Regions from separate parts of the Massilia consociata genome, predicted to be linked through region 1. Evidence: predicted binding sites of a transcription regulator. Region 1 holds the regulator's gene; each other region holds the start of a gene.
The links. The regulator sigma-54, encoded in region 1, starts transcription at its own class of promoters, with help from an activator protein. The targets are predictions, from matches to a motif close to TGGCANGNAANCTGCTTT.
Positions count from the first base shown of each region.

Region 2: the regulator sigma-54 is predicted to act here: its motif matches at 7,131-7,148, upstream of ACFFJK_RS16145 (PEP-CTERM sorting domain-containing protein).
Region 3: the regulator sigma-54 is predicted to act here: its motif matches at 6,542-6,559, upstream of ACFFJK_RS10720 (PEP-CTERM sorting domain-containing protein).

Region 1 is NZ_JBHLWP010000016.1:177,374-187,450, reverse strand. Features, by position in the region: gene ACFFJK_RS18005 (monovalent cation:proton antiporter family protein) at 1-1,806, opposite strand, end outside; gene ACFFJK_RS18000 (KpsF/GutQ family sugar-phosphate isomerase) at 1,906-2,928, shown strand; gene ACFFJK_RS17995 (KdsC family phosphatase) at 2,928-3,470, shown strand; gene lptC (LPS export ABC transporter periplasmic protein LptC) at 3,487-4,083, shown strand; gene lptA (lipopolysaccharide transport periplasmic protein LptA) at 4,115-4,666, shown strand; gene lptB (LPS export ABC transporter ATP-binding protein) at 4,663-5,436, shown strand; gene ACFFJK_RS17975 (RNA polymerase factor sigma-54) at 5,465-6,943, shown strand; gene hpf (ribosome hibernation-promoting factor, HPF/YfiA family) at 7,002-7,355, shown strand; gene ACFFJK_RS17965 (enoyl-CoA hydratase/isomerase family protein) at 7,484-8,569, shown strand; gene rapZ (RNase adapter RapZ) at 8,711-9,589, opposite strand; gene hprK (HPr(Ser) kinase/phosphatase) at 9,656-10,077, opposite strand, start outside.
Region 2 is NZ_JBHLWP010000013.1:638,421-648,497, reverse strand. Features, by position in the region: gene ACFFJK_RS16175 (type I secretion system permease/ATPase) at 1-1,243, shown strand, start outside; gene ACFFJK_RS16170 (HlyD family type I secretion periplasmic adaptor subunit) at 1,243-2,595, shown strand; gene ACFFJK_RS16165 (TolC family outer membrane protein) at 2,597-3,952, shown strand; gene ACFFJK_RS16160 (DUF4214 domain-containing protein) at 4,137-4,715, shown strand; gene ACFFJK_RS16155 (sulfurtransferase) at 4,789-5,706, opposite strand; gene ACFFJK_RS16150 (acyltransferase family protein) at 5,839-6,960, shown strand; gene ACFFJK_RS16145 (PEP-CTERM sorting domain-containing protein) at 7,185-8,030, shown strand; gene dnaE (DNA polymerase III subunit alpha) at 8,154-10,077, shown strand, end outside.
Region 3 is NZ_JBHLWP010000010.1:118,106-128,182, reverse strand. Features, by position in the region: gene ACFFJK_RS10735 (BCCT family transporter) at 1-406, opposite strand, end outside; gene ACFFJK_RS10730 (DEAD/DEAH box helicase) at 640-3,774, opposite strand; gene ACFFJK_RS10725 (Tex family protein) at 4,058-6,424, shown strand; gene ACFFJK_RS10720 (PEP-CTERM sorting domain-containing protein) at 6,597-7,193, shown strand; gene ACFFJK_RS10715 (hypothetical protein) at 7,177-7,464, opposite strand; gene ACFFJK_RS10710 (hypothetical protein) at 7,564-7,890, opposite strand; gene grxD (Grx4 family monothiol glutaredoxin) at 8,081-8,395, shown strand; gene ACFFJK_RS10700 (UbiX family flavin prenyltransferase) at 8,400-8,993, shown strand; gene ACFFJK_RS10695 (hypothetical protein) at 9,014-9,190, opposite strand; gene ACFFJK_RS10690 (hypothetical protein) at 9,306-9,725, opposite strand; gene ACFFJK_RS10685 (MBL fold metallo-hydrolase) at 9,973-10,077, opposite strand, start outside.

The DNA.
Region 1 (10,077 bases):
GACCGCCGCCGCCTCGTCGCGCAGCGTCACCGAGTGCAGGCGCACGTGGGTGTGTTCCGGGTCGTCCGCGATGTCGCCGGCGCCGTGGAAGTAGCCGCGCAGCGAGGCGTAGCGCTCGTCGCGCGCGCTCTGCACGCGGTGCACCACGCGGCGCAGCGGCACGCCCATCATCACCAGCGCGTGCGAGGCCAGCATCAGGCTGCTCTCCAGCGCTTCCGGCACCACTTCGGTGGCGCCGGCCTTCTTCAGCACATCGAGGTCGCTGTCGTCATGGCTGCGCACGATCACCGGCAGGTTCGGCGCCAGCTCGTGCACCAGGTGCAGCAGCTTGAGGGCCAGGCGCGTGTCGGCGAACGTGACCACCAGCGCGCTGGCGCGGTTGATGCCGGCCGCGATCAGGCTTTCGCGCCGCGCCGCGTCGCCGTAGGACACGTTGGCGCCGGCCGACTGCGCTTCCTGCACCCGTTCCGGGTCGAGGTCGAGCGCGTACCACGGCAGCTTTTCCTCGGTGAGCAGGGTGGCCAGGCTCTGGCCGCTGCGTCCGAAGCCGGCGATGATCACGTGCTTCTGGGTCTTCATGGTGCGGCTGGCGAGCTGGGTCAGCTGCAGCGACTGCATCATCCATTCGTTGGCCGCGACTTTCATGACGATCCGGTCCATGTTGTCGATCAAGAAGGGCGCCAGCAGCATCGACAGCACCATCGAGGCCAGCACCAGTTGCAGCAGGAACGGGTCGACCAGTTTCGAGCCCATCGCCAGGTTCAGCAGCACGAAGCCGAACTCGCCCGCCTGCGCCAGCGCCAGGCCGGTGCGCATGGCGACGCCGGTGGACGAACCGAAGGCCCTGGCGAGCAACGCGATGATCGCGAACTTCAGCAGGAGCGGGAAGGCCAGCAGCGCCAGCACGATCCACCAGTTCTCCAGCACCAGCTTCAGGTTGAGCAGCATGCCCACCGTGATGAAGAACAGGCCGAGCAGCACGTCGCGGAAGGGCTTGATGTCTTCCTCCACCTGGTGCTTGTACTGGGTTTCGGAGATCAGCATGCCGGCAACGAAGGCCCCCAGCGCCAGCGACAGGCCGGCCTGCTCGGTGATCCAGGCCAGGCCGAGCGTCACCAGGAGCAGGTTGAGCATGAACAGTTCCTGCGAGCGGCGCTTGGCCACCACCGTGAACCAGTAGCGCATCAGCTTCTGGCCGAAGATCAGGAGCAGGGCCAGCACGAAGGCGGCCTTCAGCGCCGCCCAGCCGAGCGTGGCCATCAGCTCCTCGGCCGGGCGCGCCAGCGAAGGAATCATGATCAGGAGCGGCACCACGGCCAGGTCCTGGAACAGCAGGATGCCGATGATGCGCCGCCCGTGTTCGCTTTCCAGCTCCAGCCGCTCGGTGAGCATCTTGACGACGATCGCGGTGGACGACATCGCCAGCGCCCCGCCGAGCGCGAACGCGGCCTGCCAGCTGACGTGCAGTGTCGGCGCCCACCAGGAAATCAATAGCCCGAAAGCCATTGCCGTCACAATGGTCAATACGACTTGTGCCAGACCCAGCCCGAACACGATGCGCCGCATCGATTTGAGCTGGGCCAAGGAGAACTCCAGCCCGATCGAAAACATGAGGAAGACGACGCCGAATTCGCCGAGCGCGTGGGTGGCGGGACTGTCGTCGGCCAGCGCCAGCGCATGGGGGCCGATCAATACGCCGACCGTCAGATAGCCGAGCATCGGCGGCAGGTGCAGCATCCGGAATGCGACCACGCCGAGCACGGCGCAGCCCAGCAGGAGCAGGGTCAGTTCGAGTCCGGAATGCATCTTCCCCAGGAATGTTGTCGCGGTCTTGTCACCGTCGTTTGTTGTAGTTTGTTACGACTGGCAAGTTTTTTGCTTACCCAATTCGTTTATACTCCTGTGATGAGTGTAACCCATGAAAAAACAATGCTGAAAAGTTTTGACGCCGACCAGGCAAGCCGCGTGCTTGCGCTGGGCCGCGAGACCCTGGCCATCGAAGCCGACGCCATCCGCGCACTGCACGCCAGACTGGGCGACGACGACAGTTTCGTGCGCGCCGTCGCGCTGCTGTATGGCTGCACCGGCCGTGTCGTCGTGTCCGGCATGGGCAAGTCTGGCCATATCGGCCGCAAGATTGCCGCCACCCTGGCCTCCACCGGCACCCCGGCGATGTTCGTGCACCCGGGCGAAGCCGCGCACGGCGACCTCGGCATGGTGACCGCGCACGACGTGTTCATCGCCATCTCGAACTCGGGCGAATCGTCCGAGCTGCTCGAGATCCTGCCGGCCGTCAAGCGCATGGGTACCCCGGTCATCGCCATGACCGGCAAGCCGCATTCGCGCCTGGCCAAGCTGTCCGAGATCCACCTCGACATCTCGGTGGCCAAGGAGGCCTGCACCCTGAACCTGGCGCCGACCACCAGCACCACCGTCACCCTGGCCATGGGCGACGCGCTGGCCGTGGCGCTGCTCGATGCGCGCGGCTTCCGCGAGGAAGACTTCGCGATGTCGCACCCGGGCGGGGCTCTGGGGCGCCGCCTCCTGACCCACGTGCGCGACGTGATGCGCAGCGGCGACGCCATCCCCGCCGTGGCGCCCGAGGTGCCGCTGGCCAAGGCGCTGCTGGAGATCACCCAGAAGGGCATGGGCATGACCGCCGTGATCGATGCCGACCGGCGTCCGGTCGGCGTGTTCACCGACGGCGACCTGCGCCGCCTCATTGAACGCAACCACGATTTTTCCAATATCCTGATCCGCGACGTGATGCACGCGAACCCGCGCCGCGTCCATCCGGAACAGCTGGCGGTGGATGCCGTCGCCGTCATGGAAGAATTCCGCATCAACCAGATGCTCGTGGTGGACGCGGATGACCGCCTGGTCGGCGCGCTGCACATCCACGACCTGACCCGCGCCAAGGTGATCTGATGAGCGTTCAGCTGACCCCGCTGGAACACATGCAGCGCGCCGCGCGCGTGAAAGTCATGATCTTCGACGTCGACGGCATCCTCACCGACGGCAGCCTGACCTATGGCCCGGAAGGGGAGGTCACCAAGACCTTCAACGTGCTCGACGGCCTCGGCATCCAGCTGCTGAACAAGACCGGCGTGCAGACCGCGATCATCAGCGCGCGCAAATCGCCGATCGTGGTCAAGCGCGCCGGCGACCTGGGCATCTCGCATGTCTACCAGGGCATCCACGACAAGCGCATCGGCTTTGGCGAGCTGCTCGCGGCTACCGGCTTCACGGCCGAGGACTGCGGCTACATCGGCGACGACGTGATCGACCTGCCGCTCTTTACGCGCGTGGGTTTCGCCATCACCGTGCCCTCGGGCCACCCGGAGGTGCAGTACCGCGCCCATTACGTGACGAAGAACCCGGGCGGCCGCGGCGCCGTGCGCGAGGTGTGCGACATGATCATGCGCGCCCAGGGTACCTACGAACAGGCGCTGGCGCCGTATTTCGCCTGAACACGGTCAGGACGCCATGGTCAACTACAAGCGCACCGCCCACCGCTGGAAGCTCTTGAGCATCATGATGATCGGCGTGTTCTGCGCCTTCGGCAGTTTCTGGCTGCTGCAGGTGATGGAGAGCGACGAGCTCGACGGCCGCCTGGGCGGGCCGGGGTCCGAACCCGACTACATCGTCGAGAATTTCTCGTTCGTGCGCATGACGCAGGACGGCAAGCCGAGCTACGTGGTGTCGGGCAAGCGCCTGGCGCACACGCCGATGGGCGATGTCTCCGTGGTCGAACAGCCGGTGGTGCAGGGCATGACCCCGGGCCGTCCGCGCATGACCGTGGTGGCCGACCGCGGCCGCATCTACCATGAAGAGCACCGCGTCGACCTGCTCGGCAACGTGGACATCCAGCGCCCGGCCACGCCGACCAGCGAAGCGCTGCGCGTGCGCACCCAGGCGCTCACCGTGCTGCCCGACGAAGAGATCATGAAGACCGACAAGCCGGTCGAGATGCAGCTCGGCGCCGCCACCGTGCGCGGCACCGGCATGGTGGCCAACAACGCCACCCAGAAGCTGCACCTTGCCAGCCGCGGCCAGATCGTCTATCCGCCGCGCCAGCGCTAGCGGCCAGCAAACAACACAGGACAAGCATTCAATGAAAAAACTCATCGCAGCCGTCTTCCTTGGCCTGGCATCGCTCAGCGCCTTTGCCGAGCGCGCCGACTCGCTCAAGGAGGCCGTGATCAACTTCGACACCCTCGACGTCGACGAGGTCACGCAGACCCGCACCCTGACCGGCAACGTCGTGCTCACGCGCGGCACCCTGGTCCTGAAGTCCGACCGCGCCGTGATGAAGGAAACGCCGGAAGGCTACATGAGCGTGACGCTCACCGCAGCGCCGGGCAAGCTGGCCACCTTCCGCCAGAAGCGTGACGGCGGCCCGAACCTGTGGGTCGAGGGCCAGGCCCAGCGCATCGAATACGACGAGCGCGCCGAACTGGTCAAGCTGTTCTCCAGCGCCGAAGTGCGCGAGCTGGAAAACGGCCGCATGACCAACGAGATCAAGGGTCCCTTCATCTCCTACGACAACCGCCGGGAAGTCGCGCAGGTGCGCAACGACCCGAGCGGCGCGAGCAAGGTCGGCGGCGGCCGCGGCACCCTGATCATCGCCCCGCGCCGCACCACGTCGGAAGGCGCCAAGCAATGACGGCAGCGCGCGAAACGGCAGGCCGCGAAGACTGCAGCACCCTGGTCGTCAAGGGCCTGCAGAAGAGCTACGGCAAACGGCTGGTGGTGCGCGACGTGTCGCTGCAGGTCGAATGCGGCGAAGTGGTCGGCCTGCTGGGGCCCAACGGCGCCGGCAAGACCACCTCGTTCTACATGATCGTCGGCCTGGTGCCGTCGGATGCCGGCACCATCGACATCAACGGCACCGACATCACGAGCCTGCCGATCCACCGCCGCGCGGTGCTCGGCCTGTCCTACCTGCCGCAGGAAGCCTCGGTGTTCCGCAAGCTGACGGTGGAAGAGAACATCCGCGCCGTGCTGGAACTGCAGCGCGTGGACGGCAAGGCGCTGCCAAAAGACCAGATCAACGAGCGCCTCGACACCCTGCTGGCCGAGCTGCAGATCGAGAAGCTGCGCGAGAACCCGGCGATGTCGCTGTCCGGCGGCGAGCGCCGCCGCGTGGAGATCGCGCGCGCGCTGGCGACCAACCCGCGCTTCGTGCTGCTCGACGAACCGTTCGCGGGCGTGGACCCGATCGCGGTCATCGAGATCCAGCGCATCGTGCGCTTCCTGAAGGAGCGCAACATCGGCGTCCTGATCACCGACCACAACGTCCGCGAGACGCTCGGCATCTGCGACCGCGCCTACATCATCAACCAGGGGGCGGTGCTCGCCTCGGGCCGTCCTGACGACATCATCGCCAACGAATCCGTGCGGCGCGTGTATCTGGGTGAACACTTCCGCATGTAGTACTGCATCTCGTCACGACCATTAGGCAATGAAACAGTCACTGCAACTCCGCACCTCGCAGCACCTGGCGCTCACGCCGCAACTGCAGCAGTCGATCCGCCTGCTGCAGCTATCCACGCTCGAACTGCACCAGGAAATCGAACAGATCCTGGGCGACAACCCGCTGCTCGAACGGCTCGACGATCCGCTCGACCGTTCGGTGCGGCTGCTGGCCGACGGCGCCATCAACCAGGCGCCCGCCAACGGCGAAGCGCCGGCCGCGCAGCCGGCGCAGGAGCAGGGCGCTTCCGCCGACGGTGCGCAGGGCGAGGGCGATGGCCACGACCACGACGGCGAGCGTGGCGATGGCGACATGGACTGGGGTGGCGAAGGCGGCGGTGCGCGCAGTGGCGACGACGAAGACGGCCGCCCGCAACTGGAAGCCTGCGGCCTCACGCTGCGCGAGCACCTGATGGAGCAGGTGCGCACCACCAGTTGCGCAATGCGCGACCGCGCCCTGGTCGAACTCGTGATCGACGCCCTCGACGACAACGGCTACCTGGAAGAGCCGCTGGACGAGATCCACGCGCGCCTGCCAGCTGAGCTCGAGATCGAGATGGACGAACTGCGCTGCGCGCTGGCCCTGGTCCAGAGCCTGGACCCGGTCGGCGTCGGCGCGCGCAGCGCGGCCGAATGCCTGGCGCTGCAGATCCGCCGCATGCCGGGCGTGCCCCTGGTGACGCGGCGCCTCGCCTTGAAGATCGTCGAGGGTTACCTGACCTGGTTCGCGCAGCGCGAATATACCAAGCTGAAAAAGGCCCTGGATTGCGACGACGAAGACCTGCGCGAGGTGCAGGCCGTGGTCCGCAGGTGCAACCCGCATCCCGGCGCGGCGTTCGCATCGGGCGTCTCCGACTATGTGGTGCCGGACGTGATCGTGCGCCGCGCCAAGAACGGCTGGGCCGTTTCGCTGAACCCGGAAGTGATGCCGCGCCTGCGCGTGAACACGCTGTACGCGAACCTGCTCAAGCAGGGAAAAAGCGAAAGCCAGATGGGCGCGCAGCTGCAGGAAGCGAAGTGGCTGATCAAGAACATGCGCCAGCGTTTCGACACGATCCTGCGTGTTGCCGAGGCAATCGTCGAGCGCCAGCGCAACTTTTTCAGCCACGGCGCGGTTGCCATGCGCCCTCTTGTTTTACGTGAGATAGCTGATACACTAGGTCTACACGAGAGCACAATTTCTCGTGTCACAACGCAGAAATACATGCTGACCCCGCACGGCATGTTCGAGCTGAAGTACTTCTTCGGAAGCCATGTCGCCACCGAAGCGGGGGGAGAAGCCTCCTCGACGGCGATCCGCGCTCTCATTGCGCAATTGACAGGAGCAGAAGACCCTAGGAACCCTTTATCCGACAGCAAGATCGCGGAGATGCTCGGGGAACAAGGTATGGTCATTGCGCGCCGGACGGTTGCCAAATACCGCGAAGCGCTCAAGATTCCGCCCGTCAGCCTCCGCAAATCCCTGTAAAGCTACTGCCCACTCTCACCTTGTGGCGCGGGCAGGGCACCTTCCCAAAGGAGTGTGTATGAACCTCACAATCAGTGGCCACCATCTCGAAGTCACCCCCGCCATCCGTGAATACGTTCAGAATAAGCTCGAGCGCATTACCCGCCATTTCGACCACGTGATCGACACCCACGTGTTCCTCGCCATCGATAACCTCACCGAAAAAGAAAAACGGCAGAAAGCCGAGATCAACCTACAGGTATCTGGCAAGATTTTGCACGTGGCCAGTGCGGCGCAAGACCTTTATGCGGCAATCGACACGCTGATGGACAGGCTGGACAGGCAGGTTCTGAAACACAAATCCATGCTTCAAAACCATAATCACGTAGCGCACAAGCGCATGCCGGACAACGGCGAAGCCGCCGCAGCGTAACACCTACGCACACACCGCGGTAATCACAGCAAGGGCGTCTGAGGGGACGCCCTTTTTGCTTTGTAAAGATATCGCACCGGCCCGAGTGTTCTGTAGAATGCATGTCTTTTCGATCACAGAGCACTGCCATGACCGATACCGTCCTGACGCGCGTCGCCAACCGTACCGGCGTCATCACGCTTGACCGCCCGAAAGCCCTGAACTCGCTGTCGCTGGACATGGTGCGCGCATTGACCGCCATCCTGCTGGACTGGCAGGACAGCGCCGCCGTCGATGCGGTGCTCATCACCAGCACCAGCGAGAAAGCCCTGTGCGCGGGCGGCGACATCCGTTTCTTCCACGAGATGGGCCGCGTCGGCCCGACCGGCGGCAGCGCGCTGCTGGAAGATTTCTTCACCGAAGAATACGCGCTGAACCACCTGATCCACTTCTATCCGAAGCCCTACATCGCCGTCATGGACGGCGTGGTGATGGGCGGCGGCATGGGCATCGCGCAGGGTGGCCCCGGTTGCGGCCTGCGTATCGTGACCGACCGTACCAGGATGGCGATGCCGGAAGTGAACATCGGCCTGTTCCCCGACGTGGGCGGCAGCCATTTCCTGTCGCATGCCCCGGGGCAGCTGGGCCAGTACCTGGGCCTGACCGGGCTGACGATCGGCGCGGCGGACGCGCTCTATGTCGGGCTGGCGGACGTGTTCATGCCGGGAGAACGGCTCGGCGAGCTGATGGCGCTGGTGGAATCGACCCTGGGCGCGCAATTGCCGGAGGCGATCCGCGCGTTTGCCGCGCAGTTTGCAAGCCAGGCAGGTGCAAGCGAGCTGCAGGCGCAGCGCGCAGTGATCGACGCGCACTTCGGCGCGGCCTCGGTGCCGGCCATCATGGAGTCGCTCTCGCGCGACGAAAACCCGTTCGCGCAGAAGGCCCTGAAGGCGATGCGCCAGCGCTCGCCCCTCATGATGTGCGTGACGCGCGAGCTTCTGCTGCGCGGCGCCTCGCTGGACGTGGCCGACTGCCTGCGCATGGAGCGCAACCTGGTGCGCCGCAATTTCGAGCATGGCGAAGTGCTCGAAGGCGTGCGCGCGCTGGTGATCGACAAGGACAATGCGCCGAAATGGAACCCGCCGACGCTGGAGCAGGTGACGCCGGCGATGGTGGCGCGCTTCTTCGAGCCGGTATGGCCGGACTACGCGCACCCGCTGCGGCACCTGGCCTGATGGTCTGTAGGGTGGGCGGGTCTCCCGCCCATGCGGTGATAGTTAACGGTGAATCAGCCGGGCCGGCAGCTCTGGTGTGAGTTGAACGCGTGGGCAGGAAAACCTGCCCACCCTACGTTCCGGATGGACCTAAAGACCGTATCAGACGGTAATGTGCTTCGGCTGCTCCCGATGCCGCACGATGACGCGCTCGGTACTGTTGAAGTAGGCTCCCAGCCGCTCCGCCATGTACACCGACCGGTGCTGTCCGCCGGTGCAGCCCACCGCCACCGTCAGGTAGCTGCGGTTGTCCGTCTTGAACGAGGGCAGCCACTTCTCGACGAACGCACGGATGTCTTCCAGCATTTCGGCCGCGCTCGGCTGCGCATCGAGGAAGGCGATCACCGGCGCATCCTTGCCCGTCAGCGGGCGCAAGGCCAGGTCGTAATAGGGGTTCGGGATCGCGCGCACGTCGAACACGAAGTCCGCATCCAGCGGCACGCCCACCTTGAAGGCGAAGGACTCGAAGAACAGGGTCAGCGGCGCATGTTCGACGTCGGCCAGTTCCTTGATCCAGGCACGCAGCTTGTTGGCGGACAGTTCGGACGTGTCGATCACGTGGCCGAGGTTCTCGATTGCCGACAGGCGCTCGCGCTCCTCGGCGATGCATTCGATGAGCGTGCGGCGCGATGCCGGGTTCTCGCCCGGGCGCAGTTCGTGCGACAGCGGGTGGCTGCGGCGGGTTTCGGAGAAGCGCGCGACCAGCGAATGCGTGCTCGAGGTCAGGAACATGACCTTGACGTTGTGGCCTTCTTCCTTCAGGTGGCGCACGCTCACGGGCAGTTCCACCAGCGACTCGGCGCTGCGCGCGTCGACCGCGACGGCGATCCGCTCGGTGCCTTTCTCGCTGACGGCGTAGACCAGGGCCGGCAGCAGCGCCGGCGGGAGGTTGTCGACGCAGTAATAACCTGCGTCTTCGAGGACATTGAGGGCAACCGATTTGCCCGAGCCGGAAATACCGGTGATGAGGACGATGTGCATGCGGCGATGATACCGCAAGCGCCCCGCGCTTGTCCCTGTTCTCCTATGAGGACATGGGGTGAAACCTTAGTCGCCGCTCATCGCCTGGCGTTGGCGCTCCATGAATTCCTGCAGCGTGTCGATGCCGCGCAGTTGCAGGATCGTGTTGCGCACCGCCGCCTCCAGCAGCACCGCGATGTTGCGGCCGGCCGCGACGGGGATCACGACCTTGCGGATCGGCAGCCCGAGCACGTCTTCGGTCGGGTGGTGGAAGGGCAGGCGCTCGACTTCCTCGTCGAGCGTACCGCGCTTGACCAGGTGCACGATGAGCTTCAGCCGCATCTTGCGGCGCACCGCGGTCTCGCCGAAGATCGCCTTGATGTCCAACAAGCCCAGGCCGCGCACTTCGAGCAGGTTCTGCAGCAGCGGCGGGCAGCGGCCCTCGATCATGTTCGGCGCGATGCGCGAGAATTCCACCGCGTCGTCGGCCACCAGGCCGTGCGAGCGCG
Region 2 (10,077 bases), on a different contig from region 1:
GAACACGATGGCGATCTCGGCCAGCACGCTGGCAACCAACAATTTACGCAACGCCGAGGTGATCGAGTCAATGGGTATGCTGCCCAACCTGATTGGTCGTTGGTTCAAGATGCACGGCAAGTTCCTGAACCTGCAAGCCGACGCCAGCCAGAAGGCCGGCACCATCGGTGCGGCCACGAAGTTCGTCCAGACTGCGCTTCAGTCGTTGGTCCTGGGTCTAGGCGCCTTGCTTGTGCTTGAAAACAAGATTACGCCAGGCATGATGATCGCCGCCTCGATCCTGGTTGGCCGTACTCTGGCGCCGGTGCAACAAGTGATCGGTGTCTGGAAGAGCTGGTCCAGCACGCGTAGCGCATACGATCGCCTGACCAAGCTGCTCGAAGCCAATCCGACCCGCCCAGCGGGCATGGCCCTACCAGCGCCCCAGGGTACCTTGACCCTGGAGGGCGTCACCGCCGCACCACCTGGCATGCGCAACCCGATTGTCAAGAATGTGACCTTCGGTATCGTGCCGGGCGACGTGCTAGGTGTGCTTGGCCCAAGTGGCTCGGGCAAATCGACCTTGGCGCGCCTGCTGGTCGGTGTATGGCCAGCCATGATGGGCAAAGTGCGACTCGACGGTGCCGATATCTACAGTTGGAACAAGGCAGAGCTGGGTCCGCACTTGGGTTATTTGCCGCAGGACATCGAACTGTTTGGCGGCACGGTCAGCGAAAACATCGCCCGTTTTGGTGAAGTAGATGCCGAGAAAGTGGTCCAGGCAGCAAAGCGTGCCGGGGTGCACGACATGATCTTGCACTTCCCGGAAGGCTATGACACCCAACTCGGTGACGGCGGTGCCGGCTTGTCTGGTGGGCAGAAACAGCGGATCGGCCTGGCGCGTGCGATGTACGGCGATCCTTCGCTCATCGTGCTCGATGAGCCGAATTCGAACCTCGACGACGCCGGCGAGCAGGCCCTGGTCGCGGCCGTGAACGATCTGCGCCAGCGCGGCAAGACGATCATCCTGATCACTCACCGTACCAGCATCATCGGCGTCACAACCAAGTTGCTTCTGATGCGCGATGGCGCGGTACACATGTTCGGCCCAACCGCGCAAGTGCTGGCGGCACTGCAGGAAGCAAACAACAAGGCGCTTCAGGCAGCTCAGGCTGCACAGGCTCAGGCAGCTGCGGCCCGGGCACAGCAGGCTGCGGCGGCCCCCGAGGGGCAGGCGCAGGTTACTAGCGGAGAGAGCAAATAATGAAGTTGTTAAAGAACGAAACGACGGAGGTCATTTCCCATGACGCCACGCCATTGGAAGTGAATACCGACGCGCGTGCCTACAGCCGCCTCGGCTGGATCATCGTCCTGCTCGGCGTGGGCGGCTTCCTGCTGTGGGCCTTGCTGGCGCCGCTCGACAAGGGCGTGCCCCTGAGCGGCACCGTGGCCAAGGAATCGAACCGCCAGGCGGTGCAGCACCAATCCGGAGGCACTGTCCAGGAAATCCTGGTGCGCAACGGCGATGTGGTCAAGGCTGGCCAGGTACTGGTGCGCATGAATGCCGTGATGGCCCAGGCCAGCGTCGAGGCCACCGAAAGCCAGTACCTGTCGGCGCTGTCAACCGAAGCGCGCCTGGCAGCCGAGCGCGACGGGCTCAAGAAGATCGTGTTCCCGGCGGAGCTGGAGCAGCGCCGCAACGAGCCGCGCGTGGCCGACCTGATCAGCCTGCAAAACTCGTTGTTCGCGTCGCGCCAGTCTTCTCTGCAGAACGAACTGGCTGTCCTGGACGAGAATATCGCCGGCCTGAAGCTGCAGATTCGCGGCCTCGAAGAGTCGCGCAACAGCAAGAAGGAGCAGGTCGGCTTCCTGAAAGAACAACTGGGTGGCATGCGCGACCTGGCCAAGGAAGGCTATGTGGCGCGCAACCGCCTGCTCGACCTGGAGCGGACCTACGCCCAGCTGGGCGGCGCGATCTCGGAAGACATCGGCAATATCGGACGCGCCCAGCGCCAGGTGACCGAGCTCACCTTGCGCAAAGCGCAGCGCACGCAGGACTACCAGAAGGAAGTGCGTACCCAGCTGTCCGAAGTGCAGCGCGAGGCGCAAAGCCAGGGCGCGCGCCTGCAGGCGCTGCGCTTCGAGCTGTCGAACGTCGAAGTCAAGGCGCCAGCCGACGGCACGGTGGTGGGCCTGGCGGTGTTTACCAATGGCGGCGTGGTGCAGCCCGGCTTCAAGATGATGGACATCGTGCCGACCGACGATCCGCTGGTGGTCGAAGGCCACCTGCCGACCAACCTGGTGGACAAGGTCCATCCGGGCCTGAAGGTCGAGCTGATGTTCTCGGCATTTAACGTCAACAAGACGCCCCATATCGAAGGCGAAGTCACCAACGTGGCGGCCGACCGCAACGTCGACGAGCGCACCGGCATGCCGTACTACGTCGTACACGTGAAGGTGACCCCGGCGGGGGCGAAGATGATTGCCGAGCACAAGATGGATATCCGCCCGGGCATGCCGGTGGAACTGTTCGTCAAGACCGGCGAGCGCACGATGATGAACTACCTGCTCAAGCCGCTCATCGACCGTGCTCAATCCTCGATGAGCGAGGACTGACATGCGCGCAATGAGCAAGGACCGCAAGATCAAGGCAATGCGGGCAGGCGTGCTGGGCATGTTGCTGGCGCTCGCCACCGGGGGCGCGGGCGCGGTGTCGCTGCAGCAGGCGTATGAGGCGGCCATCAGGAATGACCCCACCTTCCGCATGCGTTTCTATGAAAACGAGTCCGGCAAGGAAAACCGTATCCTCGGCCGCGCCGGCCTGCTGCCGCAGGTATCGGGCAGCTACTCCTATGGCAAGAACATTGCCGACCAGACGGCCCCGAACCTGTTCGGGCAGATGAGCACCCAGCACCCGCGCTATACCAGCCGCTCGTCCGTGGTCCAGTTGCGCCAGCCGTTGTTCAGCATGGACGCCATTGCGCGCTACCGCCAGGGCAAGGTGCAGACTGCACAGGCCGAGGAGAGCTATGAGGCCGGCATCGACGAGGTGTCGGTGCGCGTGGTCAGCGCCTATCTCGACGTGCTGTTCGCGCAGGACCAGCTGGCGCTGGCGCGCGTCCAGCGCGACGCCCACCTGGAAAACCAGAAGCTCAACCAGCGGCTGTTCCAGCGGGGAGAGGGTACCAGGACCGATATGCTCGAAACCCAGGCCCGGCTCGACGTGGCCGAGGCGGCACTGATCGAATCGCAGGACAACCTGGTGGCTGCCCGTAATACGCTGGAAGGCGTGATCGGGATGGATCCGGGCGAGCTGGACCGATTGGCGGATGATTTCCGTCCGCTTGCACTCGATCCAGTTTCCTTCGAGGACTGGCGCAAGCTCGCACTCGAGCGCAACAACATGCTGGCGGCCAGCCGCCTGGCCGTGGAAAACGCGCGCCTGGATATCAGCCGTGCCAGGGCCGGGCATTATCCACGCGTGGACTTCGTCGCGGCTTACAGCAAGAGCGACAGCGAATCGCTGACCAACCTGAACCAGCGCAATACGAACCGCCAACTCGGCGTCCAGGTCAATATTCCGATCTATCAGGGCGGAGCAATCAACGCCAGCACGCGCCAAGCGGCGGCGATCTATGGTCGTAGCCAGGCCGAATTGGATGCGCGTACCAATGAGATCCTGGTCGAGTTGCGAAAAGCCCACAGCCTTGTGACAAGCAGCGGGCGGAAAATCGAGGCATTGGTCAAGGCGGTCGAGTCCGGCAAGCAACTTATGATTGCAACTGAGCAATCAATCAAAGGCGGCGTGCGCATCAATCTCGACCTGCTCAACGCCCAGCAGCAACTGTTCGCCAGCCAGCGCGACCTGGCCCAGGCACGCTATTCCTACCTCGTGGGACTGATGCGCCTGCGTGCCGCCTCCGGTACCTTGCAGGCCGATGCGGTGCGCGAAATTGCAGCCTATTTTCGTTAACTAGGTTGTTAAACCCAAGCAAGCATTCCTATGTGAATGCTTGCTTCTCTTCACTTTCTCTAACTTCTGCTATCTTCTAGGAAATATCTCCTAAAAGCAATTATCTAGCGCACTCTTCAGTAAAATGCGCCGCGATTTTTTTTGTTGCGCTAATATCGATTTACCAATCTTAATGGAGGTCGACATGGCAGACGCAAACACCCTCGCAGTGCAGAAACTGTATATTGCTTATTTCAGCCGCCCGGCTGACGCTGCGGGTCTCGAATACTGGGTCAAGGCAGTCAACAGCAATCCGAACGCGCTTCAGGAAGCCTCGCGCGCATTCTCGACGTCGAAGGAGTACCGCGATACCTATGCGGGCTTCGACAACCGTGCCAAGGTCGCAGAGGTCTATGACAACCTGTTCAGCCGTCCAGGCGATGCCGCCGGTATCGATTACTGGACCAACCTGCTCAACAACAACCAGGTCACCATCGACAACATGGTGACCGAGATCGCCAACGGTGCCCAGGGCAACGACCGCGTGGCGTTCAACGGCAAAGTCTCGGCCGCCGCCGTCTTCACCGCGCGCCTCGACCAGCCGAACGAAAAGGCAGCCTACTCGGGCGCGGCGGCGAACAAGATTGCGATGGAATGGATCGCCACCATCAAGGACCTGCAGACGGGCGCGACCGCGAACGACCCGGGCGTGGTCGATAGCGTGATCGCCAAGATCGTGGGTAGTGCTTCGAGCGGTTTCGAGATCGACGGTCTGTATATCTAAGAACACGCGCGGACCTGGCGTCCGCGCATGCTGAAATATTATTTCAAACGCATTGCCGCGTTGAAAGAAAATTTCAGACTGGGTGTGCCGTGCTTGCTGCGTCGCCGCCGGCCCCTGCGTTCTCCGAGCGCGAGGATGCGGCCGGCGCGCAGTGCGGGCACGATACGCCAACCACGTAATCCGGCGACAATTGCTGGCGCGGCGTGACCACGGCGCGGCAGGCAAAACACTGCGCGGTTTCGGTCGGCTCGAGTTTCGGGTTGAGCGCGGTGCGGTAGTCGAACACGAAGCAGTCGCCGCTGTAATGGTCGCCGCCGACTTCCTCGAAATATTTCAGGATGCCGCCGTCGAGCTGGAACACGCGGTCGTAGCCGATGTTCTTCATGTGGATCGCCGCCTTTTCGCAGCGGATGCCGCCGGTGCAGAAGGTCACGACCGTCTTGCCGGCCAACTCGTCCTTGTGCTGGGCCGCCACTTCCGGAAACTCGGTGAACTTCTCGATGCGGTAGTCGAGCGTGTTGTCGAAGGTGCCGACATCCACCTCGAATGCATTGCGCGTTTCCATCATCACCACCGGCACGCCCTCGTCGTCATGTCCTTGGTCGAGCCAGCGCTTGAGCGTCTTCGGATCCACCGATGGGGCACGGCCGAGCTCGGGCTTGATGAGCGGCATGCGCATCGTGATGATTTCCTTCTTGATCTTCACCAGCATGCGCTTGTGCGATTGCTCGGTGGAGAGGCTTTCTTTCCACTCGAGGTCGGCCAGGCGCGCGTCGCTGCGTACCCAGGCCAGGTACTGGTCGATGTGCTCGCGCGTACCGGACAGGAACATGTTGATGCCTTCCGGCGTCAGCAGGACGGTTCCCTTCAGGCGCAGGTCGTTGCACAGCGCTTGGTGCTGCGGGCGCAGTTCTTCCAGGTTGTCGAGGGTGACGAACTTGTAGGCGGCGATATTGACGAAGCTTGGTACGGAGTTGGCTGCGGAAGACATGGCGGCAAGGCTGGTAAAGACAGGCCGACATTATAAAGGCAGATGGGCCTGTCCGCAGCGATAACGGTCGGCAATTACTATTACAATACGGGACTCCGTACAACAGGCCATGCTGCGCAGGCCGGCCCAGACATGCATTCACTGAACATCCAGTACAACCCGCGCATCGATCAGTTGCGCTGGCTTGCCGCGACCATCGTCTTCCTGTTTCACTTCCACCTCGAGTACCGCGGGGCCGGCGGCGCCGGGCTGAGCGGACCGTGGTGGGCGGTGATCACGGAAGGGCATACCGGCGTCGGCCTGTTCTTCACGCTGTCGGGCTTCCTGTTCATGCAGATCGCGCTGCACCAGCAGCAGGCGCAGCGGGAAATCCAGTACCGCGATTTCCTGCGCAACCGCATCCTGCGCATCGTGCCGCTCTACCTGGTGATCTTCCTGCTCGCCACCTCGATCAACCGCGACAAGTTCGCACCCCAGGATATCCTGTACCTGTTCGCTTCCAACCTCGGCCTGGCGCCCACCTCGGTCAGCCCGGTCACCGGGGCGGCCTGGACGATCTCGCTGGAATTCATGTTCTACCTGGTCTTCCCCTTCCTTGCCCGCTTCACGCTGGAGCGCGGCATCGCCTACCTGGGCGGCTGGCTGGTGCTGATGGCCTTCTTCAAGGTGGCCGCGTACCTGGTGAACGCCAACAGCACGCTGATGTATTTCAGTACCTGGGTCGGCCGCTTCGACCAGTTCCTGATCGGCATGGCGGCAGCGATGCTGTACGTCCGCTGGCGCCCGCAGCTGGCGCGCTACGCGCCACTGCTGCTGCTGGCCAGCATCGCCCTGGTGATGTGGAACACGGCCTGGATGCATCGCGTCGCCCCGTTCATGATGACGCCCAAATCCTCGTTCTGGATCTACTGGTCCTTCGTCGAAAGCGCCGGCTGGGCTGCCGTGATCCTGGCCTGGGTGTCGTTCAAGCCGCGCCTGCCCGGCATGGTCGAGCGGGCGCTGGGCCAGGGCGGGAAAATCAGCTTCTCGTTCTACCTGTTGCACATGGCCCTGCTGCACATCCTGTCCCAGCGCGTCGGTATCGTGAGTCCGACCGGCGTGCCGTGGCTGGACGTTGCCATCATGCTCGTGGTGACGTATGGGTTGACCTGGGCGCTTTCCACGCTGTGCTACCACATCGTCGAAGAGCCGTTCCTGCGCATGCGACGCAACTATGGCGCGAACAGGGCTGCCGCTCACGCGACCAGTCACTGATGGTGTCGGATTTTCTTACAGTGAATAAACGCGTAAAGCCGGGTTGCGCCTGTAAAACATGAGATACGGGGCTTGTGTACGCAACTATCCTGTCGGAAATTTTTACACATGGAATAAAAAGTTGAGCGAATAATAAATTAAATGCTTGAAATGAAAGAGAAAATACTCGCTGGCATCAATATTGCTTGTATTAAAGACATTGACTCTTTCTTTAAGGAATTCAAGTGAAAATTTCACATTCGTCTTTTGTTGCAGTTGCTCTGTTCTGCGGCGTTCAAAGTGCATCGGCAGGTGTCTTGGTCGCAAGTGATACCTTTGCCCCGGGCGCGAACAGCGCCAGCATCACCGCTTCTACCAGCGGGCAAGGCTGGCAATCCGGCTGGCAGACCGATGTCACGAAAAATCCGCAAAATACCGTACGTATCGCCACGCCTGCCGGTTCCACCACGGGCTCGATGCTCGAGTTCGCCGGCAATAGCGACAAAGCTGCCTTCCGCACCTTCGCCAATGCCCAGGAAGACAGTCTCCTGATCGATTTCAGGTTCGAGTACAGCGGTTCGCTGGTCAACAACAGCTTCATGGGCCTCTGGTTCGGCGACTGGGACGGCCCGAACATCGGTTTGAAGGCGAACTGCGGCACGGGCACGGAAAAGATCGGCAAGAACACCGTTGCCTGCACCAATGACCTGTTCGTCCGCATGGGCGGCACCGATGGCGTCTTCCTGCCTGTTAGCGATGTTGTCGCCGGCACCAGCTATCACCTCTTCGGGCACCTCTACAAGGATGGCGGCAGCAGCACCTACAACCGCTTCGATGCCTGGCTGAACCCGACCGCGGACGAGATGCAATCGCTCACCGGCTGGGATGCGCGCGCCACCTCCAGCGCAAAAGACGCCGAGAAGTTGACGAGCATCAGCACCATCGGTTTCCGCACCGTGAATCTCCCCGCCGGCACCACCGTGCGTGTGGACAACCTGAACGTCGCCCAGATTCCGGAACCGGGCAGCCTGTCGCTGATGGGCCTGGCGCTGGCAGGGCTGATCGCCTTCAGCCGCCGCAAGCGCAGCTGAGCCGTTCCCTGAGCGCACAAGCCTGGCTATACGCCAGGCTTTTTTCTTTGTCTAGTGCCTCAGTGCAACGCAAAACCTGGCATGCAACTTCATCCCGGTAGGTCGGCAAGGTAAAATGGCACGATGACTTCCCCGATCTTCACCCACCTCCGCGTCCACTCCGAATACTCGATCGTCGACGGCCTCGTGCGCATCGACGACATCGTGGGGGCCGCCGCCAAGGACAGGCAGCCGGCCCTGGCCGTGACCGACCTGGCCAACATGTTCTGCCTGGTGCGCTTCTACAAGGCGGCGCGCGGGAAGGGGATCAAGCCGATCGTCGGCGTCGACGCCTGGATCACCAACGACGACAACCGCGACAAGCCGTTTCGCCTGCTGATCCTGGCGAAGAACCGCACCGGCTACCTGCAGCTGTGCGATCTGCTGTCCAAGGCCTGGCTGACGAATCAATACAAGGGCCGCGCCGAGATCCGCGTCGAGTGGCTGGAAGCGCTGGCCACGTCGGTCTCGACGCTGGAGCCCGACACGCCGCAGGCCGACGCCCTGATCGTCCTGTCGGGCGCCTGCTTCGGCGACATCGGCCAGGCGATCGACAACGGCGATATCGAACGCGCCGAACGCGCCGCCGAGCGCTGGGCCCGGATCTTCCCGGGCCACTTCTACATCGAGATCCAGCGCGCCGGCCAGCCGAACCAGGAGCAGCAGGTGCGCCATTCGGTGGCGCTGGCGTCGCGCCTCGGGTTGCCGGTGGTGGCCACGCACCCGGTGCAGTTCCTGAACAAGGACGAGTACATCGCCCACGAAGCGCGCGTCTGCATCGCCGAAGGCGAGATGCTGGCCAACGCCAAGCGCGTGCGCCGCTTCAACGAAGAGATGTGCTTCAAGACGCAGGAAGAAATGGCGGCGCTGTTCCACGACCTGCCGGGCGCGCTCGCCAATTCGGTGGAGATCGCCAAGCGCTGCAACGTCACCCTCACGCTGGGCAAGCCCCAGCTGCCGGACTTCCCGACGCCGGATGGATTGAGCATCGACGACTTCCTGGTCCTTGAGACGAAAAAAGGCCTGGAAGAGCGCCTGGTGCAGCTCTACCCCGACCCGGAAGTGCGCGAGAAGGAGCGTCCGCGCTACGAGGCGCGCCTGCAGTTCGAGAACGAAACCATCATCAAGATGAAGTTCCCGGGCTACTTCCTGATCGTGGCGGAGTTCATCCAGTGGGGCAAGAACAACGGCGTGCCGATCGGTCCGGGCCGCGGCTCGGGCGCTGGCTCGCTGGTCGCGTACGCGCTGAAGATCACCGACCTCGACCCGCTGAAGTACAACCTGCTGTTCGAGCGCTTCCTGAACCCGGAACGCGTCTCGATGCCCGACTTCGACATCGACTTCTGCCAGGAGAAGCGCGAACTCGTGATCCAGCACGTAAAAGATTTGTATGGACGTGATGCAGTATCGCAGATCGCCACCTTCGGCACCATGGCCGCGAAAGGCGCGATCCGCGACGTTGGCCGCGTGCTCGACTTCGGCTACAACTTCTGCGACGGCATCTCCAAGCTGATTCCGTTCAAGCCGGGCAAGCAGGTCTCGATCGCCGAGGCGATCGAAGAGGAACCGCTGCTCAAGGAACGGCTCGACAACGAGGAAGAGGTCAAGCAGCTGCTCGACCTGGCCCAGCAGGTAGAGGGCATCACCCGCGGCATCGGCATGCACGCCGGCGGCGTGCTGATCGCGCCGGGCAAGCTCACCGATTTCTGCCCGCTGTACACCCAGGGCGGCGACGCCGGCGTCGTCTCGCAGTACGACAAGGACGACGTCGAAGCCGTCGGCCTGGTGAAGTTCGACTTCCTGGGCCTGACCACGCTCACCATCCTCGACCGCGCCGTGAACTACATCCGCGCGCTCGACCCGCAGGATGCCGACTTCAACCTGGAAACCCTGCCGCTGAACGACCGGCCGTCGTACAAGCTGCTGTCCGACGCCAAGACCGTCGCGATCTTCCAGCTTGAATCGCGCGGCATGCAGGGGATGCTGAAGGACGCGCGTCCCGACCGCT
Region 3 (10,077 bases), on a different contig from region 1:
CCTCGCCCACCGGCGGCCGCGCGTAATGCTGGACCGGCTCGGCCACGCCGAAGAACAGCAGGCCGATGCCCATCCCGGCACTGAACAGCATGGCGAACCAGGAAATGTAGCTGTATTCGGGCTCGCTCTCGTCGGGGCCGAGCTTGACGTCGCCATAACGGCTCATCATCAGGAACAGCACGAAGATCAGGAAGAGCGCGACGGAGAGGATATAGAACCAGCCGAAATCGCGCACGATGCCGGCCTGGAGCATATCGAAGAGGTTGCCGGCACGCTGCGGGAACACGGCGCCGAACAGGGCAAAGGCGAGGATCAGTCCGGCCGAGACGAAGAACACGGGGGGATTGACCTGCATCCTCGGGCGCGGGCCGGGGCTGGCGGCTTCCTTCAGTACAGGATCAGTCATCGTTCAGCGTTCCTCCACGATTCCGGCAAACCAGGATGAGTGAGGCGGCTGCGCTGTCCATTCCTGCGTTTCCGGGCCAAGTCTAGCATGCGGGAACGCGGCGTCCGGTTGCGGAACACGATTGGATGGGGTGTCATCGAAAGGCCGCCCCTGCGGGCGGAACAGGAGGGATACAGGGAGGCGCGCCGGCGATCCGATGCGGCCTCCCGTGCATCGGATCGCCGGCGCTTGCATCAGGCCGCGCCGTCGTCCAGCGGCGCGAAGATCGCCTGCAGGTCTTCCTGCGTCAGCGCCATCTTCTGCGATTCGCCTTCGGACAGGATCGACTGCGCCAGTTCCGACTTCTTCTGCTGCAGCAGCTGGATCTTTTCTTCCAGCGTGCCCTTGGCGATCAGCTTATAGACGAACACCGGCTTGTCCTGCCCGATGCGCCAGGCGCGGTCGGTGGCCTGGTTCTCGGCCGCCGGGTTCCACCACGGGTCGTAGTGGATCACGGTGTCGGCCGCGGTGAGGTTCAGGCCGACGCCGCCGGCCTTCAGGCTGATCAGGAAGATCGGCACCGCGCCCTGCTGGAAGGCAGCCACCTGTGCCGAGCGGTCGCGCGTCTCGCCGGTGAGCATCGCATAGTGGATGCCGCGTGCGGCGAGTTCTTCCTCGATCAGGAACAGCATGCTGGTGAACTGCGAGAACACCAGGATCTTGCGCCCTTCCTGCAACAGGTCTTCGACCATCTGCATCAGGTCCATCAGCTTGGCCGACACCGCCGCCGAGTTCTTCTTGCCCGGCATCGCCTTGACCAGGCGCGGATCGCAGCAGACCTGGCGCAGCTTGAGCAGCGCTTCCAGGATGACGATCTGGCTGCGCGCCACGCCCTTGCGGTCGATCTCTTCGCGCACCTTCTTGTCCATCGCCAGGCGCACGGTTTCGTACAGGTCGCGCTGCGGGCCGGCCAGTTCGATGCGGCGCACCATCTCGGTCTTCTCCGGCAGTTCCTTGGCCACGTGGTCCTTGGTCCGGCGCAGCAGGAAAGGCTTGATGCGGCGGCTGAGCAAGGCGCGGCGCACCGAGTCGTCCTGGCGTTCGATCGGGTGGCGGAACTGGTTGTTGAAGGTTTTTTCGTCGCCCAGCAGGCCCGGCAGCAGGAAGTGGAACTGCGACCACAATTCGCCCAGGTGGTTCTCGAGCGGCGTGCCGGACAGGCACAGGCGGTGGTTCGCACTGAGCGAGCCGGCCGTCTGCGCCGCCTTGGAGCGGGTGTTCTTGATGTAGTGCGATTCGTCCAGGATCACCAGGTGATAGTGGTGCTCGCGCAGCCTTTCCTCATCGCGCGGCAGCAGCGCATAGGTGGTCAGCACCACGTCGGCCTCGTCGATCTGGTCGAACAGGTCCATGCGCTCCTTGCCCTGCAGGAGCAGCACCTTCAGGCTCGGCGCGAAGCGCGCGGCTTCGTCGAACCAGTTGGTCATCAGGCTGGTCGGCGCGATCACGAGGGCCGGGCTGGTCAGGCGCCCGGCTTCCTTCTCGATGAGGATGTGCGCGATCGTCTGCACGGTCTTGCCGAGGCCCATGTCGTCGGCCAGGATGCCGCCCAGGTCGTACTCGCGCAGGAACTGCATCCACGACAGGCCGTCGAGCTGGTAGTCACGCAGTGTTGCTTGAAGTCCTGCTGGCGGCACGGCTTTCTTGACCGAGCCGAACTGGCTCAGCTTGCGGCCGGTCTCGCGCAGGCGCTCGCCGCCGGTCCAGCGCAACTCGACGCCGCGTGCAAGTTCTTCCAGGCGCGCCGCATCGAGCGTGGACAGGCGCAGGCGCCCCTTGATCTTGTCGTTGAAGTACAGCTCGCCCAGGGTGGCGAGGATCGGCTTCAGGCGCCCCCACGGCAGCGCCACGCGCACGCCGTCCGGCAGCGTGGCCAGCATCTGGTCGGCTTCGGCGTGCGCCGCCAGCACGGCCGGGTCGAAGTCGGCGGGCGCGCTGCGGATCAGCTGCACCAGCACCGGCAGCAGCGGCACGCGCTTGCGCGCGACCACGATGCCCAGTTCGAGTTCGAACCAGGCGTTGCCCGCCTCGATCGGCTCGTCGATGTCGGCGTACCAGTCTTCGACCGCCACCGTGTCGTAGCGGTACTTGGCCGATTTCTGCAGGTGCCAGCCGGCGTCGGACAAGGCATCGAGGTCGCCTTCTGCAAAGCGCAGCCAGTGCGCCTGGCTGTCCAGCACCAGGGCGCCGGCCATGGCGTTGAACGGGGCGGTGGCCGGCTTGCGGAAGCCGATCTCGTTCAGTTTATTGAGCGCCGCCGCTTCGGCCTTCGGGTCGCGTTCGATGATCTCGGTGACGTCGCCAATCTGGCGCACCACGCGCTGGGCCGGGTCGAACGAGACGCGCTGGCCGTCGTAGTCGTAGGCCAGCACCGCGAAGTCGTGCCAGCGCGGGGCGCCGCCGTCGGCCAGCTGCACCGAATCGAGCAGCAGGTGCGGGATCGGCTTGACATCGTTCCGCAGGCGCTGGGTGAGCGGCTGCGGCAGCGGCATCAATTGCTGCAGGCCGTGCGCGAGCAGCAGCTGCGAGACGCGCTTCTTGTCGGTGCCGGAGAGCGCCGGGGCCTGCGCCACCAGCGCCTGCAGTTCGGCCAGCGAGATGTCGATGCCGCCGCGATTGAGTTCCAGCGGGCCGATCGACAGGTTGTCGATGTACCACGGCGGGTCGGTCGGCAGCATGTAGTCGATCAGGTCGGCCCCGCTGTGGGTGGCGCCCTTGGCCGGCTCCACCGACCATCCGAGCTTGGCGACGCGGCCTTCGTCGCGCCAGGCCAGGCTGGCCAGGCGCGTGGGCCCCGCCTGCAGCGGGTAGACCAGGCCATTGGCCATGTCGGACCACGAGTTCGCCCACAGCAGCTTGCCCTGTTCGAGCAGCATCTGCAGCAGGATGGCGCCGACCTTGCCTTTCGGTTCGGTGGCGCTGGTGCCCTGGGCCGAGCCGCTGCGCATCGCGATGAAGAAGCGCACCAGGTCGACGTCGTCGCCTTCGAGGTAGGCGGGCGGCGCCGACAGCAGCGAGAACACTTCGCTCACCGGGCTCGCCGCGGCGACGTCGCCGTTCGGGCGCAGGCGCGCCTTGCACAGACAGATGGCGACGTGGCGGCCACCGCTGGTCGGCGCCATCACGTAGACGAACTTGTACTGCACGGCCTTCGGATCGGCGACCTCGTCGGTCAGCTTGGGCTGCGGATGCGCTGCCGCTTCGACCCGTTGCAGCCAGCTCACCACCGGCGCGGGCAGGGCGGGAGCGCGTGCGGGAGCGCGGGCGACTGCGGGTACAACTGCGGGTGCGTCGCTGGCGTTCTCGCGATGATCATCGACTGTGTGCATGGGTCTCGTGTGTCTGTATTAAAAACGACAATAACGAACATTATCCTTCATACGGACGCTTCCGTTTTGTTCGGAATCGCACGTAGCGGACAAAACTTGTCCGCTGCATCTGCGTGCACTCCGTTCGTGCAGGCGTTCTTCGCGCGAAGCCGACTGTTCTCGCATGTTCAAGTGGCGCTGTCAAGACTGGCGTATCCGTCCCGTTTGCGTATCATTGTCCGCTTGACCTTTTAGATACATGTGTGTCTCACAGCACGCACCACACCGGACCACATCGCGCCCCATGCTGCCATCCATCGAACAACGCCTCGCCCTCGAACTCTCCGCCAAGCCGGCCCAGGTAAGCGCCGCCGTCGCCCTGCTCGATGAAGGCGCCACCGTCCCGTTCATCGCGCGCTACCGCAAGGAAGCCACAGGCGGGCTCGACGACATTCAACTGCGCCTGCTGGAAGAGCGCCTGCGCTACCTGCGCGAACTGGAAGAGCGCCGCGCCGCGATCGTCGCCTCGGTCACGGAGCAGAACAAGATGACGCCCGAACTGCTCGACGCGATCATGCACGCCGAGGACAAGACCCGCCTGGAAGACCTGTACCTGCCCTACAAGCAGAAGCGCCGCACCAAGGCGCAGATCGCGATCGAAGCGGGCCTGGCGCCGCTGGCCGATGCGCTGCTGGGCGACCCGACCCTGCAGCCCGACGCGGCGGCAGCCGGCTACCTGCGCGAAGCCTTCACCAATGCGGACGGCGGCGCCAACCCGGGCGTGCCGGACGCGAAGGCCGCGCTGGACGGCGCGCGCCAGATCCTGATGGAGCGTTTTGCGGAAGACGCGACCCTGCTGCAGTCGCTGCGCGAGTACGTGCAGGAGCATGGCGTGGTGGAGTCGAAAGTCGTCGCCGGCAAGGAAGAAGAAGGAGAGAAGTTCGCCGACTACTTCGACTACTCCGAAACCTTGGCCACCGTGCCTTCGCACCGCGCGCTGGCCCTCATGCGCGGCCGCCGCGAGGGCGTGCTGGACGTGACCCTGCGCCTCGATTCGGAAGCCGAAAAACCGAAGTGGGACGCGCCGCACAATCCGTGCGAGAGCCGCATCTGCGCCCACTTCGGCATCAAGTCGCTCGGCCGCCCGGCCGACAAGTGGCTGCTCGACACCGCACGCTGGACCTGGCGCGTCAAGAGCTTCATGTACATCGAGACCGAGCTGATGGGCGCGCTGCGCGAGAAGGCCGAACTCGATGCCATCAACGTCTTCGCGCGCAACCTGAAGTCGCTGCTGCTGGCGGCGCCGGCCGGCCCGCGCGCGACCATGGGCCTGGACCCGGGCCTGCGCACCGGCGTCAAAGTGGCGGTGGTCGACGCCACCGGCAAGGTGGTCGATACCGCCACCGTGTACCCGCACCAGCCGCGCAACGACTGGGACGGCGCCCTGCACGTGCTGGGCCAGCTGGCGGCGAAGCACAACGTGTCCCTGGTCTCGATCGGCAACGGCACCGCCTCGCGCGAAACCGACAAATTGGCCCAGGACCTGATCAAGCAGAATCCGGAGCTCAAGCTGCAGAAGATCGTCGTCTCGGAAGCCGGCGCCTCGGTGTATTCGGCCTCGGAATTCGCCTCGCGCGAGCTGCCGGAACTCGACGTGTCGCTGCGCGGCGCGGTGTCGATCGCGCGCCGCCTGCAGGACCCGCTGGCCGAACTCGTCAAAATCGATCCGAAGTCGATCGGCGTCGGCCAGTACCAGCACGACGTGTCGCAGACCCAGCTCGCGCGCTCGCTCGACGCGGTGGTGGAGGACTGCGTGAACGCGGTGGGCGTCGACGTTAACACGGCCTCGGCGCCGCTGCTGGCGCGGGTGTCGGGTTTGTCCTCCAGCGTGGCGCAGAGCATCGTCACCTACCGCGACATGAAGGGCGCGTTCACCTCGCGCGCGGCGCTCAAAGCCGTACCGCGCCTGGGCGACAAGACCTTCGAGCAGGCGGCCGGTTTTCTGCGTGTGATGAACGGCGAGAACCCGCTGGACGCGTCGGCCGTGCACCCGGAATCCTACCCGGTCGTCCAGAAGATCCTGGCGGACATCAAGCGCGACATGAAGGCGGTGATCGGCGACAGCTCCCTGATCAAGTCGCTCGACCCGAAGAAGTACGCCGACGACAAATTCGGCGTACCGACCGTGACCGACATCCTGAAGGAACTGGAAAAGCCGGGCCGCGACCCGCGTCCGGAATTCACCACCGCCACCTTCAAGGAAGGCGTGGAAGCCATCTCGGACCTGCGCCCGGACATGATCCTGGAGGGCGTGGTGACCAACGTCGCGGCCTTCGGGGCATTCGTGGACGTCGGCGTGCACCAGGATGGGCTGGTGCACATCTCGGCGCTGTCGAACACGTTCGTGAAGGACCCGCACACCGTGGTCAAGGCCGGGCAGGTGGTAAAAGTAAAAGTGCTGGAAGTGGACGTCAAGCGCAAGCGCATCGCCCTGACCATGCGCCTGTCGGACAGCGCGCCGCAACCGGGTGCGCAGCCGCAGCAACGCGGCGACCGCGACGACCGCAAGCGCGTGGCCCAGCACCAGCAGCGCCAGGAGCGCTCGGGTTCAGCCAGCGGCGCGGCGACCGGCGGCGCGATGGCGGCGGCCTTCGCCAAACTGCGCAAGTAACAGGCAAGGCGGCGACGCGGTGGCGGACGGGAGGGCGTGTCGGAACTTCTTACACGTCTTCCCGGCAGGCCTCGACCCAAGCGCGTAACTTGTTGTTTTGATTGAGCGCATACAGGCTGGCACAAGTATTGCTAACTGGAAAATCGTCCATTCATCACAACAGGGGTGCCAGATGAAATTCGCCAAGCCGTTGAAGGTCCTGCTCGCCGTTTCCGCATTCGCCCTGCAGGGCGCCGCCCTTGCCGCCCCGATCCTCGACCAGCACAGTCCGAATCCCAGCCGGGGCGGTGGCTTTTGCCACCTGAACGGCTGCGCACAAAGCTTCCAGCAAAACGCCGGAACGATCGCCGGCGCCGGAATCTACATCCATCCGGATTACCATGCGCCTGCCGGCGACGTCACGCTCAGCATCTATGACGCCCTGACCAACGGCAATCTCATCGCATCGGGCATGGTCACTGCGGTGGCCAGCGAGTCGGGATGGATCGATGCATTCTGGTCCCCTGTCACGATCGCTGCCGGCAGCCAGTATTATCTGCAGCTAAGCTCCACCTCACGAGACCTGGTTGCGGCCTATAGCGACGGGGACTACGTCAACGGCATCGCATGGTTCCAGACGGACCCGTATCCAACCTACGACCTGGCGTTCCGGACCTATGCCGGCGCCGTCGTACCCGAGCCCGCCCCGCTCGCCCTGCTGGGCCTGGGCATCCTCGGCGTCGCCGCCAGCCGTCGCGCTGGCAGGAGGCCGCTTACCCGTTGTGCTTGATGAGCAGGCCGACCAGGTAGAGCGCCAGGCAGCCGAAACCGACCAGGAGCATGCGTGCCTGCGGCATGGCCGGAAGGCCGGTCTTCTTGATGTGCAGGGCGTCGCGCACCAGCAGTGCCGCGTAGATCAGCGCCGCGATGCCGGAGATGACGTCGCCGATGCTGCCGCGCGTGGCGCCGCCGACGAGGTTGATCAGGCCGGGCACCCCGAGCAGGGCGGCGATGACGAGGTTGGCGGTGGGCGAAGGAACGCGGCCGGTTGGCTTTTGCATGGCGTGGTCTGCATGAAAAATGGAATTCGCGCGATCATATCAGCCCCGGCCTGATCCGGCATCCCGCGCCAGACCGGCACATTCGATCAGCGCCCCCGCTCAAGCATCATTGGGCAGGGGGATCACGCCGATCTTTGCCAGGAAGCACAGCACGAACAGTCCCAGGCAAACCTGGCCAAGCATGACGATGCCGCGCGAGGCGAGGACGGCGCGCTTGCCCTGGTAAGCCCGCACGGCGCAGTACAGCATGAACAGGCCCATGCTTAGCTTGGCCACGTTGAACAGCCTCTCTGCCAGCGTCGAACCCGCCAGGCCCAGCGTCAGGCCGTACACGGCCGGGATCCCGAACAGGGCGGCCAAGGCCCACATCATGGGAGAAGACATGGTGGCAAAGCCCTGGTAAGTCTTCGCTTCTGAACGCGTCACGTCTACACTCCACGGGATTGATAAGCGAACAATGATATAGACATCCTGCGTAAGAAAAACTGATCAATTCTCACATTGGATAAAAATCGTTAACTTAACCCTTTCGCCGGCCGCCGTTGGATACCATGCCCGCCCCGCCGAATTCTTATAAAATGGCGGCATCTCACCCATTCTCACCGAAGGCAAACACATGAGCGACGTACAAACCTGGATCAAAGACACCGTGACCAACACCCCGGTGGTGCTGTTCATGAAGGGAACCGCCCAGTTCCCGCAATGCGGCTTCTCGGGCCGCGCCATCCAGATCCTGAAAGCCTGCGGCGTCGATAACATCGCCACCGTCAACGTGCTGGAAGATGCGGAAGTGCGCCAGGGCATCAAGGACTACTCGAACTGGCCGACCATCCCGCAGCTCTACGTGCGCGGCGAATTCATCGGCGGCACCGACATCATGAACGAGATGTACGATTCGGGCGAACTGCAGGCCCTGCTGAAGAACGGCTGATCGCATGAGCGGTCGCCCGCGTCGCATCATCGTCGCCATCACCGGCGCGACCGGCGCGGTCTATGGCGTGCAGCTGCTGCGGCGGCTGCACGCGACTCCCGGCGTCGAAAGCCACCTGGTCATTTCCGACGCCGCCTCCCTCACCCTGCACCAGGAACTCGGCCTGCAGCGGCGTGACGCCGAAGCCCTGGCCCACGTCGTCCACCGCAACCGCGACATCGGCGCCTCGATCGCCAGCGGTTCGTTCCAGACCGACGGCATGGTGATCGCTCCCTGTTCCATGAAAACGCTGGCGGCCGTGGCCCATGGCCTGTCGGACAATCTCGTCACGCGCGCTGCCGACGTGATGCTGAAGGAACGCCGGCGCCTGGTGCTGATGGTGCGCGAGACGCCCTTCAACCTGGCGCACCTGCGCAACATGACGGCCGTGACGGAAATGGGCGGCATCGTGTTCCCGCCCCTGCCGAGCTTTTACCACCGCCCGGCGACGATCGAAGAGATGGTCGAACACACGGTCGACCGGGCGATCGACCTGCTTGGGCTCGACAATGCCCATGCCCCGCGCTGGGGCGGCATGAAAGGTACATCGGACGCCTGACCGGCAGGCGCCGGGGGCAGTCAGCGCTTGTCGGCGTCGAATCCCGAATCGTCGGCCTTCTTCGCGTCGCGCGCTTCCTCGAGCATCCGCCGCCGGGCATTGCGTTGTCGCAGTAACTCGGCATGGCGCGCCGCCGTCATCGGCGGTGCGGTCATCAGTTCCTTGAGCTGGGCGGTGTTGGCGTAGTTGTTTCGCATACGGCAGCTGCTCCTTGACGTGACCGATAGCGGCGGATCCGTCCGCCACTGGACAGATTATGTACCAGGTCCGTCCGTTTGTGCGGTCCTGCAGCCACGAAATGCAGTTGCGAAACTATTTTTGCTCGGGCTTCTGGTGGTTCATGCGCACCAGCATGCGGATGAACTCGCGCGCGAGCTGGCGATGGTGTTCGTCGAGGCGCTGCAAATCTGCGATCAGCTTGACGTCGGCGGACTCGAAACGTGCGGCATTGCCATTGCCCTCGCTGCCATCGGCGGCATGTTCGGTGCCGCCAAAACGGAGCCAGTCGGCCGGTACGCCCAGCCACTGGGCAATCATGCGCAGTTTTTCCTGGGTCGGGATGGCTTCGCCCACCAGCCACTTGCGTGCGGCGTGGACAGTGATCGGGCGGCCTTCGAAACGGATGTTGAATTCCCTGGCAAGGCGGGTCGGGCTATCCGGGGAGTAGTGGGCGTTCTTCAGCGCCTGCTGCAGGCGCTCACTGAAGCTCTCCCGTTCATTGGTTGAATTCATTGTGATACTTACAATTGCGTATGCGGACAGCGGCTTCCTACTGATGAGAAGCCTCGCGGATAATCATACCCTTAAAAATTCACAAAGATGTGATTATTTAATAGAATTGACGCGATAAAAAATAGCAAAACCCTTCTTTTACCTCGCCAAAGCAAGAAAAAAGATATCCTACAGGAAATTTTGTCCGCTTGTCGCACAATTCACGGTAAATTATCCTGGCTGGGTAAAGCAGGAATGACCGCAATTGTTACAAAATCTGGAACCGAATGATGCCGTCGGCACCTAGCGTCCGCAGCAGCAGCCCGTTATGCCAGAGTTGATGGAGGTGGGCCAGCGCCTCGCCCAGTGCAAA